Regions from separate parts of the Marivivens sp. ABH4_498 genome, predicted to be linked through region 1. Evidence: riboswitches for the same ligand, from Rfam matches in the RefSeq annotation. Region 1 holds a riboswitch; the other holds the start of a gene.
The links. Region 1 has a riboswitch for cobalamin ahead of ACXAGA_RS16185 (aromatic ring-hydroxylating oxygenase subunit alpha). Riboswitches for the same ligand answer to the same signal wherever they lie in the genome.

Region 2: linked by a shared signal. The riboswitch ahead of ACXAGA_RS03810 (TonB-dependent receptor plug domain-containing protein) and the one ahead of ACXAGA_RS16185 (aromatic ring-hydroxylating oxygenase subunit alpha) in region 1 are both predicted to bind cobalamin.

The regions. Positions count from the first base shown of each region.
Region 1 is NZ_JBSWXL010000011.1:35,294-42,364, reverse strand. It holds gene ACXAGA_RS16205 (universal stress protein) at 1-157, opposite strand, end outside; gene ACXAGA_RS16200 (TFIIB-type zinc ribbon-containing protein) at 225-491, opposite strand; gene ACXAGA_RS16195 (YdcF family protein) at 496-1,035, shown strand; gene ACXAGA_RS16190 (FAD-binding oxidoreductase) at 1,032-2,105, opposite strand; gene ACXAGA_RS16185 (aromatic ring-hydroxylating oxygenase subunit alpha) at 2,109-3,335, opposite strand; cobalamin riboswitch at 3,444-3,635, opposite strand; cobalamin riboswitch at 3,755-3,939, shown strand; gene nrdH (glutaredoxin-like protein NrdH) at 4,036-4,257, shown strand; gene nrdI (class Ib ribonucleoside-diphosphate reductase assembly flavoprotein NrdI) at 4,265-4,681, shown strand; gene nrdE (class 1b ribonucleoside-diphosphate reductase subunit alpha) at 4,663-6,801, shown strand; gene nrdF (class 1b ribonucleoside-diphosphate reductase subunit beta) at 6,809-7,071, shown strand, end outside.
Region 2 is NZ_JBSWXL010000001.1:735,912-742,982, reverse strand. It holds gene ACXAGA_RS03815 (ABC transporter substrate-binding protein) at 1-273, opposite strand, end outside; gene ACXAGA_RS03810 (TonB-dependent receptor plug domain-containing protein) at 284-2,128, opposite strand; cobalamin riboswitch at 2,263-2,468, opposite strand; gene aroQ (type II 3-dehydroquinate dehydratase) at 2,530-2,964, opposite strand; gene ACXAGA_RS03800 (GntR family transcriptional regulator) at 2,957-3,640, opposite strand; gene ACXAGA_RS03795 (GntR family transcriptional regulator) at 3,764-4,408, shown strand; gene dctP (TRAP transporter substrate-binding protein DctP) at 4,592-5,605, shown strand; gene ACXAGA_RS03785 (TRAP transporter small permease) at 5,680-6,168, shown strand; gene ACXAGA_RS03780 (TRAP transporter large permease) at 6,171-7,071, shown strand, end outside.

The sequences.
Region 1 (7,071 bases):
CAGGCATAAAGCTCACAGCATAGCTGGGAACTTCTTCCATTACATGAAGCAAACTGATCTTACCGCCGCCTGCGACCAGCGTTTTGGCAATGGGCAGCGGATCCAGATGTTCGAACCCTGCATCAAAGGCAACGGGCACTAGGACGTGTTTGTACATGGCAATCTCCTGCAAGCTTGCAGAAATCATCGCCCGCGCCGATCCAAGTTGCCTTGATCCAGATCACCTAGAAATCGAATAGTTCGGACAGGAAACTTTCTTTGCGCTTTTTCTTGTACGACTTGCGGTATTTATAGTCGTCGTCATCACGACGATAATCGCGGTCGTCATATCGCGGTGCTGGCGCGGGTTCGGGCGCGGCAGAGGATCGTTCGATGATTTTATCCAATTCGCCACGATCCAGCCAAACACCACGGCATTTGGGGCAGTAATCGATTTCGACACCTTCGCGGGTCGCCATAACCAATAGTTCGCCGTCGATTGGACACTTCATTCGGTTGATCCTTTTTCTATTCGTCTACATCCTAGATGGGTTCGCTATTGAACGGCGCAAGTGGGAAATTCTGTCGCAAATGGGTAAAACGGCCATCATTCTAGGGGCAGCGGTCTGGAAAAACGGCGCATCGCCCGCGTTGATGCGCCGCGTTCTAAAGGGCGCTGAATTATACAACGCAGGCGCCATTTCACACATCATCGTGACGGGCGGTTTAGGCAAATATCCCCCGACCGAAGCATCCATTATGCACCGCGTTTTGATCGCAAACGGCGTGCCCGACGACGCGATCACGGTTGAGGACAAAGCAACGTCAACTTACGAAAATTTCGCGCTTTCCAAATTACTAACCGATACGAAAGAAATTACCATAGTGACCAATTGGTATCATGTTCCGCGATCTTGGCTGGTTGCGCGGCATCATGGGTTTCGCCCCCAATTTGCCTGCCCATCAGGGCGCGGCGCGAAAACGGGGACACAAATTCGCGCCGCAGCAAGAGAGGCAATCGCCATCCCCTACTATCTGATAAAATACTGGCGTTAGACCTCTACCTCGACCTTGCCGATCGGGTTGGAACAACAGGCCAGAATGTAGCCATCCGCAATGTCATCATCGGAAATGCCGCCGTTGTGCACCATGTGCACATCGCCCGACGTTTTCTTGACCTTACACGTGCCGCAAACGCCGAATGTGCAGCCCGACGGGATATTCAGGCCGTTCGATTTTGCCGCTGCCAAAATGGTATCCGTCTGCGCAACCTTGGCCGTGACGCCAGACAGGGCAAAGGTGACCTCGGCGCTGGTATCCTCGTCCGGCACCAGATCGTCGATGTCGGGCACGTCAGATGCGGTTTCGGCTGGTGCTTGAAAACTTTCCTGATTGTAGCGGTCCATGTCATAGCCCAGACCGGCCAACGCTTCGCGCACGGCCAACATGAACGGTTCAGGCCCGCAACAATAGACATCGCGTTCCAGATAATCAGGCGCAAGCAGGCCCAGCATCAGCTGATTGAACTGCCCTTCGAACCCTGTCCACGGTTTATAGGGGTCCGCCTCGCCCACGATCCATTTCAGTTTGATCCCCGGAACGCGGCTGGCCATGTGTTCCAGACGTTCGCGGAAAATAATCTCGGACGGGCGTTTGGCGCAGTTGACGAAAACGATGTCGGGTTCTTGGCCCAGATCCCACATATACGTCGTCATCGACATGGCGGGCGTGATGCCGCTGCCTGCGGTGATGAACAGATATTTTTCGGCGGGTTTGTTCATATGGGTGAACACACCTGCGGGGCCGAACGCCTTTAGCTGCATGCCCGGTTTCAGATGATCGATCATCCAGCGGGTGCCGATGCTGTCATCCTGCGCCTTGGCCGTGATCGAAATCGACCGAGGCCGCGAAGGCGACGATGAAATCGTGTAGGTCCGATGGACGGTGCCTGTTGGCGCAGGAATTTCCAGCGTCAGAAATTGACCCGGTAGGAAATCAAACATCGCGCCCGTTGGGGACCGAAACGTAAAGGTTGCGGTATGTGGCACCTCTGGAATGACGGATACACATTCTAACGGCTCTGCATCGGTCCAAATCGCACGCGGGGGGATGGGTAGGTCTTTCATCGCTTACTCCGCCGCGATTTTTAGTTCGGTGCCGCCCGCCATCTGGGCGCAGTACCAATCGACAAACTGAATGACGCCGGATTCCTGAATGGCGGAATACGGGCCAGGGACGAATGCGGGCGAATTGATGCCGGCTTGGTTGTTTTCAACCACTTCGCGGTCTTCGTCGTTGGTATGCATCCAGACCTCGGTCAAGCGGTTCAGGTCGTAATCCACGCCTTCGACTGCGTCTTTGTGCACCAGCCATTTCGTGGTGACCTGCGTTTCCGTCGGGCTGATGGGGGTCACGCGGAAAACGATCGAATGATCAGGCAGGAAATGGTTCCACGTGGTTGGGTAATGGAATTGCAGCAAAGGACCCGCATCATCAACGCCGATGTTTCCCAGTTTCCGCGTCACGGCGAATTCGCCGTCCATGGTATAGCTTTTGGTGCCCAGATTCAGCGGCACGCGGGCCAAACGGTACTGACCGCCCTGCGCGATATGAAACTGCGACTTGATGCCTGCATTTTCCAGTCGGTCGAAATGGTTTTGCAGGCGTTCGGGGACCGATCCGTCCTCTTCTACGCCAGTGATTGACGGGTCTTCGGGGTAGGTGCGGCACAGCGAAGGGTGGTTGCCCGCGCAGTGGTAACATTCGCGGTTATTTTCCCAGACCAGTTTCCAGTTGCCGTTTTCAATGATCGACGATTCAAACGCGACCTTGGCATTTGCCAAATCGTGGTGTTCCAGATAGGGGCGCGCCAGTTCGGCAAAGGTGTCGAAATCGGGTGCCTCTTCGGCCAGACAAATGTAGACCAATCCCGCCAGTTCGCGGCAGTGAACGGTTTTCAACCCGTGTTTCGACGCATCGAAATCAGCACCCATATCTTTGGCCCACAACAGGCGACCATCCAATTCATAGGTCCATTGGTGATACGGGCACACCAATTTCGGGGACGTTCCTTTGGCCTTTGAGCACAAAACCGACCCGCGGTGACGACACGAATTGTGGAACGCGCGAATTTCGCCGTCTGTGCCGCGAACAACTATGACGCGATAGTCGCCGACCTGATGGGTAATGTAATTTCCCGCCTTTGGTAATTCACAGGCAGGCGCAACAAACAGCCACTGACGATAGAATATCGTCTGTAGATCAGCCTGAAAAATCGATGCGTCCGTATATGCCGCACGAGGCAGCGCATGCCCTGGAACCCGTTCGGCCAACATCTGGGACACTTGCAGCGTCATTGTCGTTCTCCTGCCGCAAATCACGGCGATAAAAATGGGTGGGACGACAAACAGGCCACGGGGCGCGCGAAAATTGCGCGCCTGATCCGCGTCTGCACCGCCGCCCGCGGTTGACGTTTCAGCAAGGCTGGTTTCCGGACTTCTAGTTGGGCAAAACCCTAGCGCGACACCTTCCCGGCTCCTCCCCAGTGGTATGTCGCCGCGCCTAAACCTAGTTACCGTTGCGGGGGCAGCGCCGGTATTGCACCGGCTTCCCAATTCTCGGACCCGTGGGCCCGCACCTTACCCCTATACGATAGCAGCCTAATCCCTATGCAATTGGCCCGAAAACGACCTGAACGGTGCAAAATCGGCACGGAAAAATTTTACCCACAGGCGATTGTGGAAAACTAAATATTGACGAAAGGTGAACAAAAATATCTAGATGATGTTGCTAAGGTTCCTGTGATTCATCACGGGCTAAGAGGGAAGCCAGTGTAATTCTGGCACTGCCCCCGCAACTGTTAGCGGCAAGCATAGCTGAATCGCCACTGGGTCACCCCGGGAAGGCCAGCCAAGCGTCAAAGCCGCAAGTCAGGAGACCTGCCGAAGCACCATAGTACGACCACAGACGGAGGGTCTGGGAGCGCATATAGGTGGCATATTTTCGCCTGCTCCACGTCCCTGCGTCGCTTTAAAAAACCAACTGGGGAACCGAGCAATGACAATCACAGTATATTCCAAACCAGCCTGCGTTCAGTGCACCGCAACGACTCGCGCTTTAGCAGCCAAAGGCCTGGATTACCAAGTCATCGACCTGACCGAAGACGACGACGCACATTCGCGCGTGACCGAAATGGGCTACCGTCAGGTACCGGTTGTTGTCGCTGGCGAAGATCACTGGTCCGGTTTCCGCCCTGACCTGATTGGCCGTCTGGCCTAATCACACAATGATCGGCATCGTCTACTTTTCGTCCCGTTCTGGGAACACACAAAGGTTTATCGATGCCTTGGGTCTGCCAGCCCAGCGTATTCCGATTGATGCGAATACAGATCAACCAAAGATTGCCGCGCCCTATGTCCTGATTTGTCCCACCTATGCGGACGGAAACGGCAACGGCGCGGTTCCCAAACAAGTTATCCGTTTCCTAAACGATCCTGCCCGCCGCAGTTTCATTCGCGGTGTGATCGGCACAGGAAACAGAAATTTCGGCCCGACCTATGGGATGGCCAGCGATGTTATCGCGAAAAAATGCAACGTGCCGCTGCTGTATAAATTCGAACTGGCGGGCACCGAAACAGACATCAACCGCGTCCGCGCGGGACTGGAAAAGTTTGAGGGGATGACATGCTCGATCACGGCATGAAAGACGGCGAAACACTGGACTATCACGCGCTGAACGCGATGCTGAACCTGTACGACGAAAACGGCCACATCCGTTTCGACGCAGACCGCATGGCCGCCCGCCAGTATTTCCTACAGCACGTAAACCAGAACACCGTGTTCTTTCATTCGCTGGACGAAAAACTGCGTTATCTGGTCGAAGAAGGCTACTATGAGGCCGACGTTCTGGCCCAGTACCCTCGCGAATTCCTGACCCAGATGTGGGATGCGGCCTATGCTGCGAAATTCCGTTTCCCGACATTTTTGGGCGCGTTCAAATATTACACGTCCTACACGCTGAAAACCCGTGACGGTCAGCGCTATCTGGAACGTTTCGAAGACCGAGTTGTTATGGTGTCGCTGGCGCTGGCACGCGGCAATCAGGAACACGCGATGGCGTTCATGCGCGAAATCATCGCCGGCCGTTTCCAGCCTGCCACCCCGACGTTCCTGAACGCAGGCAAGAAAAGCCGCGGCGAGCTGATTTCCTGTTTCCTTCTACGTCTAGAAGACAACATGGAATCCATCGGTCGCGGCATCAATTCGGCCCTGCAGCTGTCCAAACGCGGCGGCGGCGTGGCGTTGATGCTAACCAACATCCGCGAACACGGCGCGCCGATCAAAGGCATCGAAAACCAGTCCTCGGGCGTCATCCCTGTGATGAAACTGCTAGAGGATTCGTTCTCTTACGCGAACCAGCTGGGCGCGCGTCAGGGCGCGGGCGCGGTTTACCTGAACGCGCACCACCCAGATATTTTGCGTTTCTTGGATACCAAACGCGAAAACGCCGACGAAAAAATCCGCATCAAAACCCTGTCGCTGGGCGTTGTGATCCCTGACATCACGTTCGAATTGGCGAAAAAGAACGAAGACATGTACCTGTTTTCGCCCCATGACATCGAAAAGGTCTATGGCGTGCCTTTCTCGGAAATCTCGGTCACTGAAAAATATGACGAGATGGTCGACGACAAACGCATCCGCAAGAAAAAGATCAACGCGCGCGAATTCTTCCAGACCCTGGCGGAAATCCAGTTCGAATCCGGTTACCCTTACATCATGTTCGAAGACACCGTGAACAAAGCGAACCCAATCGACGGCCGCATCACCATGTCGAACCTGTGTTCGGAAATCCTGCAGGTGAACGAGGCGTCGAAATTCAACGACGACCTATCCTATGATCACCTAGGCACCGACATTTCGTGTAACCTTGGGTCGCTGAACATCGCGAAAACCATGGACAGCCCAGATTTCGGCGCAACCGTTGAAACCGCCGTCCGTGCGCTGACCGCCGTATCGGAAATGTCCGCCATCGACAGCGTGCCATCCATCCGCCGCGGCAACGACGAAGCCCACGCTATCGGCCTAGGCCAGATGAACCTGCACGGGTTCCTTGCCCGCGAACGCATTCATTATGGCAGCACCGAAGGCGTGGATTTCACCAGCGTCTATTTCGCGGCTATCGCCTATCACGCGATCCGCGCATCCAATCAAATCTCCATCGAAAAAGGCGAAACATTCGCTGGTTTCGAAAAATCAACATATGCGACAGGTGAATTTTTCGACAAATACACCGACCGTGATTGGTTGCCTGAAACCGAAGAAATTCAGGCGCTGTTCGACCGTATGAACGTCACCCTGCCGACCCGCGATGATTGGGCTGCGCTGAAAAAATCGGTGATGGAACACGGGCTGTATAACCGCAACCTGCAGGCCGTTCCGCCAACGGGTTCGATCAGCTACATCAACAATTCGACCTCTTCGATCCACCCGATCGTGTCCAAGGTTGAAATCCGCAAAGAGGGCAAAATCGGCCGCGTGTATTATCCAGCCGCGTTCATGTCGAACGATAATCTGGAATACTATCGCGATGCCTATGAAATCGGCCCCGAAGCGTTGATCGACACCTATGCCGCCGCCACAGAACACGTGGATCAGGGCCTATCCCTGACGCTGTTTTTCCCAGCCGAGGCAACGACCCGCGACATCAACCGCGCGCAGATCTACGCGTGGAAAAAAGGCATCAAAACCATCTACTACGTGCGCCTGCGCCAGTCGTCCCTAGAAGGGACCGAGGTTCAGGGCTGCGTTTCTTGTACTTTGTGAGGATGATATGAAAGACCTGACCACATCCATCCCCCGCGCCATCAACTGGAACCGCCTTCAGGACGAAAAAGACCTAGAGGTATGGAACCGCCTGACCGTCAATTTCTGGCTGCCTGAAAAGGTACCTTTGTCGAACGACATTCCCAGCTGGGGCACCCTGCGCCCAGAGGAACGTGAACTGACGATCCGCGTATTCACCGGCCTGACCCTGCTGGACACCATCCAGAACGCCGTTGGCGCGCCCGCCATGTTGCCCGATTCCCAGACTCC
Region 2 (7,071 bases), on a different contig from region 1:
TACGGTCGCGCGCGACGAAAACGTACCGGCAAGGATCAAATCAGGGTCTAATAGGTAAATTTCTTCGGCCAAGGCGGAATTGGGGATCAGATCCGCAGCCTGTTCCGCCATCGCCGAACTGCGCGGGTCTGCGGCCAATTTCGAAACAGAGATCAGTTGATCGGCATCCGCGATCAGCATGGCCAACTGATCGGTACACAAATTGATCGACACAACGCGGCTGGGCGCGTCGGCATGGGCGACAGCCCCGACCAAAGTCAGGGCTGAAGCCAAGGTTATGATTTTAGAAATCCGCACGGAAACCAACGTAGACCGCACGACCCGAGGTGTTGTAGCCACCTGCGGTTTCGTAATCTTCGTCGAACAGGTTTTCGACGCGTGCGTAGGCTTCGACCGTGTCGGTGACCGCATAGGTCGCATCCATGTTCACAACGGTGAAATCACCCACCTTGTGGCCTGCAGGAGCATAAGCCGAAGGCGTCACGTCTGCCGCGTGGCGGACATTCAGGCTGCCCCAGATGCGGTCGGTCAGATCAGCGTCAACGCCGACGACCAGATCATGTTTTGGCAGACGCGCGATTTGATCGCCGTTGGTGTCTTGGGCGTCGGTGTAGGTGTATGCGGCCGAAACGGCGAACATATCGGTCAGTTCATACGCAGCGGACAGTTCCAGACCTTTGGAAACAAAGCTTTGGGTGACATAACAACCAGCGCCGTAGGCGCAGTTGGTCGCGCTGGAATCCCAAGCGATCTGGTTTTCGATGTCCATGTAGAACGCGGTCGCGCGGATAAAATCGTTGCCGCCCAGACGGTATTCAGCGCCGATTTCATAGTTCTTCGACTGCTCTGGGCCGAACTCTTCGCTGGCGTAATAGGCGCTAAGCTGTGTCAACGACGGCGCGCGGAAACCTGTGCCGGCTTGGGCGCGGATGATCAGGTCTTCGGTTGGGCGATAGGAAATGGCAACGCGGCCCGAATTTTGCGGATCGTATTTCGATGGATCGTCGCGGCGCAGAGTGGTCACAACATCAACCGTATTGCCCAGCGACATGTCGAATTCTGCGAAAACGGCCGTGCTGGACATTTCGTCATTGGTCGACCCGCCGTAGCTGTCGTTTTGCAGGTTGGTTTCCGTCAGTTTTTCCGCGCCAAAGCTAAGGTCGCCATACGCCAATGGTGTCGCGCCGCTATAGGCCAGTTTGGTGCGTTCACCGTTGAAATAGGCGATATAGCCAGTGTCGTTTCGAACGGTGCGCGAACCAGAGACCGAAATTTCATGCGATACCAATCCGGTGTCGAACTGCGCAAACAGACGTCCGCCCGTTTTTGTGCCGTCACCGAAATCGTCGTCTACAGGATCCGTGCCCAGCCAGCCCGCATCGTCATATTCGCCGTAGTTTTCGTCGTGGATCAGGGACATGCCAACGTTTACCGCATCGGTCAGTTGGTATTCACCGGTCAGCGTCAGGCGGGTGTTTTCGAAACCGTCGGCTTCGGTGTTGTCCGCTTTGGTCGAAAAACCGTCAGTGGTCAGGCGGGTCAGGCCAAAGGCAACATAGCCGTCCGCGCCGCGATTGCCGATGTTCAGGCCGAACGCGTTGGTATTGTAGCTGCCCGTTTCCACGGTCATTTGACCCGATGCGCCGTCAACCTCTGGGGTCCACGTGGACATGTCGATCACGCCTGCAATCGCGCCTTGGCCGTAGCGGGCGGATTGCGATCCCTTTAGGACTTCGACGCGGTTGATGCCCATCGCGGCCAAGTTGCCAAAGTCATAGCCGTTGCCCGAGCTGGCAGGGTCGGACATGTCGATGCCGTTCAGGTAGGTCGCGATGTAACCTGCGCCGTTGCCGCGGATTTTCAGCGTGGTCGATGCGCCCAAACCGCCGTTCGACGAATAGGACAGACCAGGCAGGCGTTGCAGGGCATCGGCCAGTTTTGCGGTGCCTTCAGCCGCCAAAACATCTTGGCCGATGATTTCAACGGTTGTGCCCGATTGTTCAACGGACGTGGCGTTTTGGTTTGCGGTTACGGTGATCTGTTCCAGATCATAAGCCTCTTGGGCCAGTGCGCCCGAAGTGGCGAAAGCCGCAATCGCGGCCGAGGTCAAAAGCACAGAGCGTGTCATTTCAGTTCCCCAAGGATGCGTTCGGTCGCCCGAACGCGCGTGTGTATTAATCAACAGGGAATGAAATGCCCCGCAGACGGTGAGAAGCACCACGGCGGAAGCAGTCTCCGCAGCCCGAAACGCGCCCCGCGTTTGGACAGGGTGTAGCTTCGGCAGGTCTCCTGACTTGCGGGTCTTTGCGCTGCCGGACCTTCCCACCCCGAATGGGGCAGTGGTGTATGCCGGCATTGCTCTCCGCCTACAGTTGCGGGGGCAGTCGCAGAATTGGCGGGTATGGTCGCCGCACTGCGTTCCCTTTTCACGGGTGCAAAACACCCGGACCGAAGCGCGGCGAACCTATGGCCGATAAGCCATTTGTGTAAAGGCTTTATTACTGTGTCTTTACGACACATGGCCCTTTATTAGATCAAAGTCGCAACGTGACGCGTCGCGAGGCTGTAACCGTTGATGCCAAAGCCCGCCATAACCGCGTCTGCGCGATGGCTGACATAGGAATGATGGCGGAACGATTCGCGTTTGTGCACTTGGCTGATGTGCACTTCGATCACTGGGCCTTCGAATGTGTTCAGGGCGTCCAGAATAGCGATGGAATAATGGGTAAAGGCCGCTGGGTTGATGATGATAGCGGCGGCGTTTTCGCGGGCTTCGTGAATCCAATCTACGATTTGGCCTTCGTAGTTGGATTGCAGCAGTTTTACCTCAAACCCGTTTTCAGCCGCGATGGCGCTGCAGTTTTTTTCAACGTCTTCCAGTGTGTCATGCCCGTAGATTTCGGGTTGACGTTTGCCCAATAGGTTCAGGTTTGGGCCGTTCATAATGTAAACAAGCTTAGACATTTTTTCCTCCGTTCGCGCTGTCGTTGCGCGTTTCCAATAGGTCCGCCAGATCATTGCCTGTGCGTTCAATGTGGCGTGACAAAAGCATCGGGCCTAGTTCCGCATCCCGTGCGATTGCAGCATCGGCGATTGCGGCATGTTCGGCATCCAAATCGCGTCCTTCGGCTGTATAACCCAATATGTTGGCGTACCGATGATGCAGATTGGCGAATAGTTTACACAGGTCGCCCAGCATTGGCATTGCGCAGCCGCGGATAAGTGCGGCGTGAAATGCGGCGTGATTGTCGCTGAACAACGCGTTGTCGCTGTTGGTCAGGCGGTAGATCGCGGCGGGCACGCGGCTTTCCCAATCTAGGGTCCCAATCGTGATCGCGTGTTTCAGGGCCAGCGATTCTAAATCCGCCCGCATCCGAGTGATTTCCAACAGATTCGCCATGCCAATCGGCATGATGCGGAACCCTTTTTTATCTTCGAATTCGACCAACCGTTCGGCCACCAATCGCGATATCGCTTCGCGCATGGGGGACAGCGAAACGCTATAGATATCACGTAGATGGTCCAGATTCACCTTAGAGCCAGGGGCTAATTGGCCAGAGATAATCTCGGCTCTTAGCTGGTTTGATACGCGACTTGCACGTGTCAGTTTGCTGTCATCTAGGCTTTGGTCAAAAAACATCGCTGATCACCCTGTTTGACCAGACGTGTAATCATATAATCGATTTATATCAACTATGTTGCAGTTCCCGTTCGCTTTGCTATCCTTTCGGTCGGCCAATAGGGGATGGCCGCTGGAGGACTAATGAGCAAACTAGGCGACGATATATATCGGGCGATGCGTCACGATATTATCTTTGGAAAGCTCGAGGCGCAGTCCAAAATCCGTTTGTCGAACCTGAAAGACACGTATGGGGCATCTGTCCCGACGTTGCGGGAAATTCTAAACCGGCTTGTGTCCGAAGGTTTCATTTTGGCCGAGGGCCAGCGCGGCCACATCGTTACCCCAATGTCCGCCGAAGGCCTGCGTGAAATCGCAGATTTGCGTGTTTTGCTGGAATCCAATGCGTTGGAAAAATCCATACAGAATGGTGATTTGAACTGGGAAGAACGGATTATTTCTGCCCACTATCGGCTGGCGCAAATGGAAAAGCAGATGCTTGCCGGCGACGATGAAGCGCGCGAAGTCTGGAAGCAATATGACTGGGAATACCATCAGGCGCTGATTTCCGCATGTGGGTCGTCAGAGTTGCTGTCGCTGCACGGGATCACATTTGACAAATACCTGCGGTACCAAATGCGTCTGTTGACGTTCCGAGGCGAGGTTGCAGCCGACGAACACAAGCGAATGCGCGATGCCGCGTTGGATCGGGATTCAAGCGCCGCCGTTGCGTTGTTGCGCGCGCACATCTTGGGCGGTGTCGAACATAGTATTCAATTGTTCCGCTGAATTGACCCTTTCGGTTCGTGACGCGTGCGTCGAAATAAAATCGATTATTTTGCCGAAGTAAGGTGAAATGGAAATATACATCATAACGATAAAAAATCTGTTGAACGAAATCTGTGTTCTGTCAGCATCACGCTAATGTTTCGGCCTGAATCGAAACACCGGCATCATCACGGAGGAGAAAGTATGCCCTATACTATGAAACGCCGCGCGTTCGTCGCAGCAGCAACCGCATCCATCATCGCAGCAACCGCAGGCACCGCAGCTTTGGCTGAAGGTCACGCAACCCAGCTGCGTCTGTCGGCTGTTATGTCGGATACCGACATGCGCGCAGTTGCAATGGTAGAGAAATTCGGCCCAGCGGTTTCGGAATTCGCATCGTTCGAACCACACTGGAACGGCACCCTGTTCGCACAAGGCACCGAGCTGGAAGCAATCGCAACCGGCGACCTGGAAATGGCGATCACTTCGGCGCAAGAGCTGGCGACATTCTTCCCAGAATTCTCGATCTTTACCGCTGGCTACGTTCTGCAGAACGCTGACCACCAGGTTGCAGTATTCAACGACGAACTGTTCGACCCGTTCAAAGCAAAAGCAGAAGAAGAGCTGGGCGTAACCCTGCTGGCTCCTATGTATCTGGGCCGCCGTCAGGTGAACCTGCGTCAGACCGCAGGCGAGCTGACTGTTTCGACCCCAGCGGATCTGGCTGGCGTGAACCTGCGTATGCCAGGCACCGACGCATGGCAGTTCCTGGGCAAAGCGCTGGGCGCAAACCCAACCCCAATGGCATTCACCGAAGTGTACACCGCACTGTCGTCGGGCGCTGTTGACGGTCAGGACAACCCACTGCCAACCGTTGTTGACGCGAAATTCTACGAAGTTACCAACCAGATCGTTCTGACGTCGCACCTGGTTGACTGGAACTTCATCGCGATTTCGTCCGAAGTGTTCAACGGCATGGACGCAGACACCCAAGAAGCAGTTCGCGCTGCTGCGTGGGAAGCTGCTGACTACGGCCGCGCTGCACAGCTGGAAAAAGAATCCAGCCTGGTTGCATTCCTAGAAGAGCAAGGCATGTCGATCTACGAACCAGACGTAGCTGCATTCCGTGACGCTGTTCAGGGCGCATATCTGGAATCCGAATACGCTGAAGCATGGCCAGAAGGCCTGCTGGACGCTGTAAACGCTCTGGGTAACTAAGAAATATCGGGGGAGGTCCCATGAAAAAGCTTTTTGGGATCTTCTCCCGAGTGACAGAGGGAGTGGCGGCGCTAATGATGGCCGCCATTTTCCTGACTTTCCTGCTGCAAATCGCAGTGCGTTATATCGTTGGGTCTGACTGGTTCACCGCGAACCTAGGCCACGTTGTCGACGCGACCGATTTCGGCTGGACCGTAGAATTCATCATGGTCATGTGGCTGTGGGTGATTTTCTGGTCGAACGCATTCATTGTGCGTGATCGTGACCACGTCACATTCGACATCATCTACAACGGCGTGAACCCGAAACTGCGCAGTGCATTCGCCATTATCGGTGCGTTGATCATCTGCGGTGCCCTTTGGTACGCGATTGATCCGACCTATGGCAAAATGCGCCTGCTTCGCATCAAATCGTCGGCGACCCTTCCGGTTAAAATGCTGCCGATCTATTCAATTTACTTCTTGTTCTTGGCTGTCGTGGGCCTGCGCTATCTGTGGCGCGCCTATGACGTGATCCGCAACGGCGCGGACAAAGAACTGCTTGTCCAGCCCGAGGATACCTAAGCATGAGCTTTGAGATTCTTATTCTGCTCGGATCCCTGTTTTTCCTAGCGGGGATCGGTGTTCCGATCGCATATTCGATCATCATTGCGTCGATGACCTATGTCGTTGCATCTGGTGGTAGCGTCGGCACCATTCACAAAAGCCTGGTTGATGGTATTTACCAAAGCTTCCTTTTGCTTGCTGTGCCGCTGTTTATCGTGGCCGCAAACATCATGAACGCTGGGTCGATTTCCGACCGCCTGCTGAATTTCTGCATCGCGACCGTTGGCCGTTTCAAAGGCGGCTTGGGCCACGTGAACGTCATGGCGTCCCTGATCTTTTCGGGTATGTCCGGTTCGGCTGTGGCTGACGCGGCAGGTATCGGTAAAATCATCATTGATATGATGCGCAAAGATGGCCGTTTCCCTGCAGGCTATGCTGCGGCGATCACGGCGGCATCGGCCACTATCGGCCCGATCATTCCGCCGTCGATCCCTATGGTTCTGTACGCGCTGGTGTCGAACGCATCGATTGGCTACCTGTTCTTGGGTGGTATCGGACCTGGCCTGCTGATGGGCGGCGTTCTGATGGGCATGAATTTCTGGATGGCGCACCGCCGTGGTTTCGCAACTGAAACCCCTGTGCCAATGCGCGACCTGCCAGCCGTCACGTTCAAAGCGTTCCCAGCCCTGCTGATGCCCGCGATCCTGCTGTACGGTATCTACGGCGGCGTCACCACCCCGACCGAGGCTGCTGCGGTTGCTGCTGCATACGCTCTGGTTCTTGCGGGTGTGTTCTATCGCCAGCTGACCGTGAAAACGATCTGGAACATTCTGGTCGACAGCGCACGTTCGTCCGCTTCAGTTGGTATTGTTATCGGCGGCGCGCTGATCCTGAACTACATCGTAGCGTCCGAAAACATCC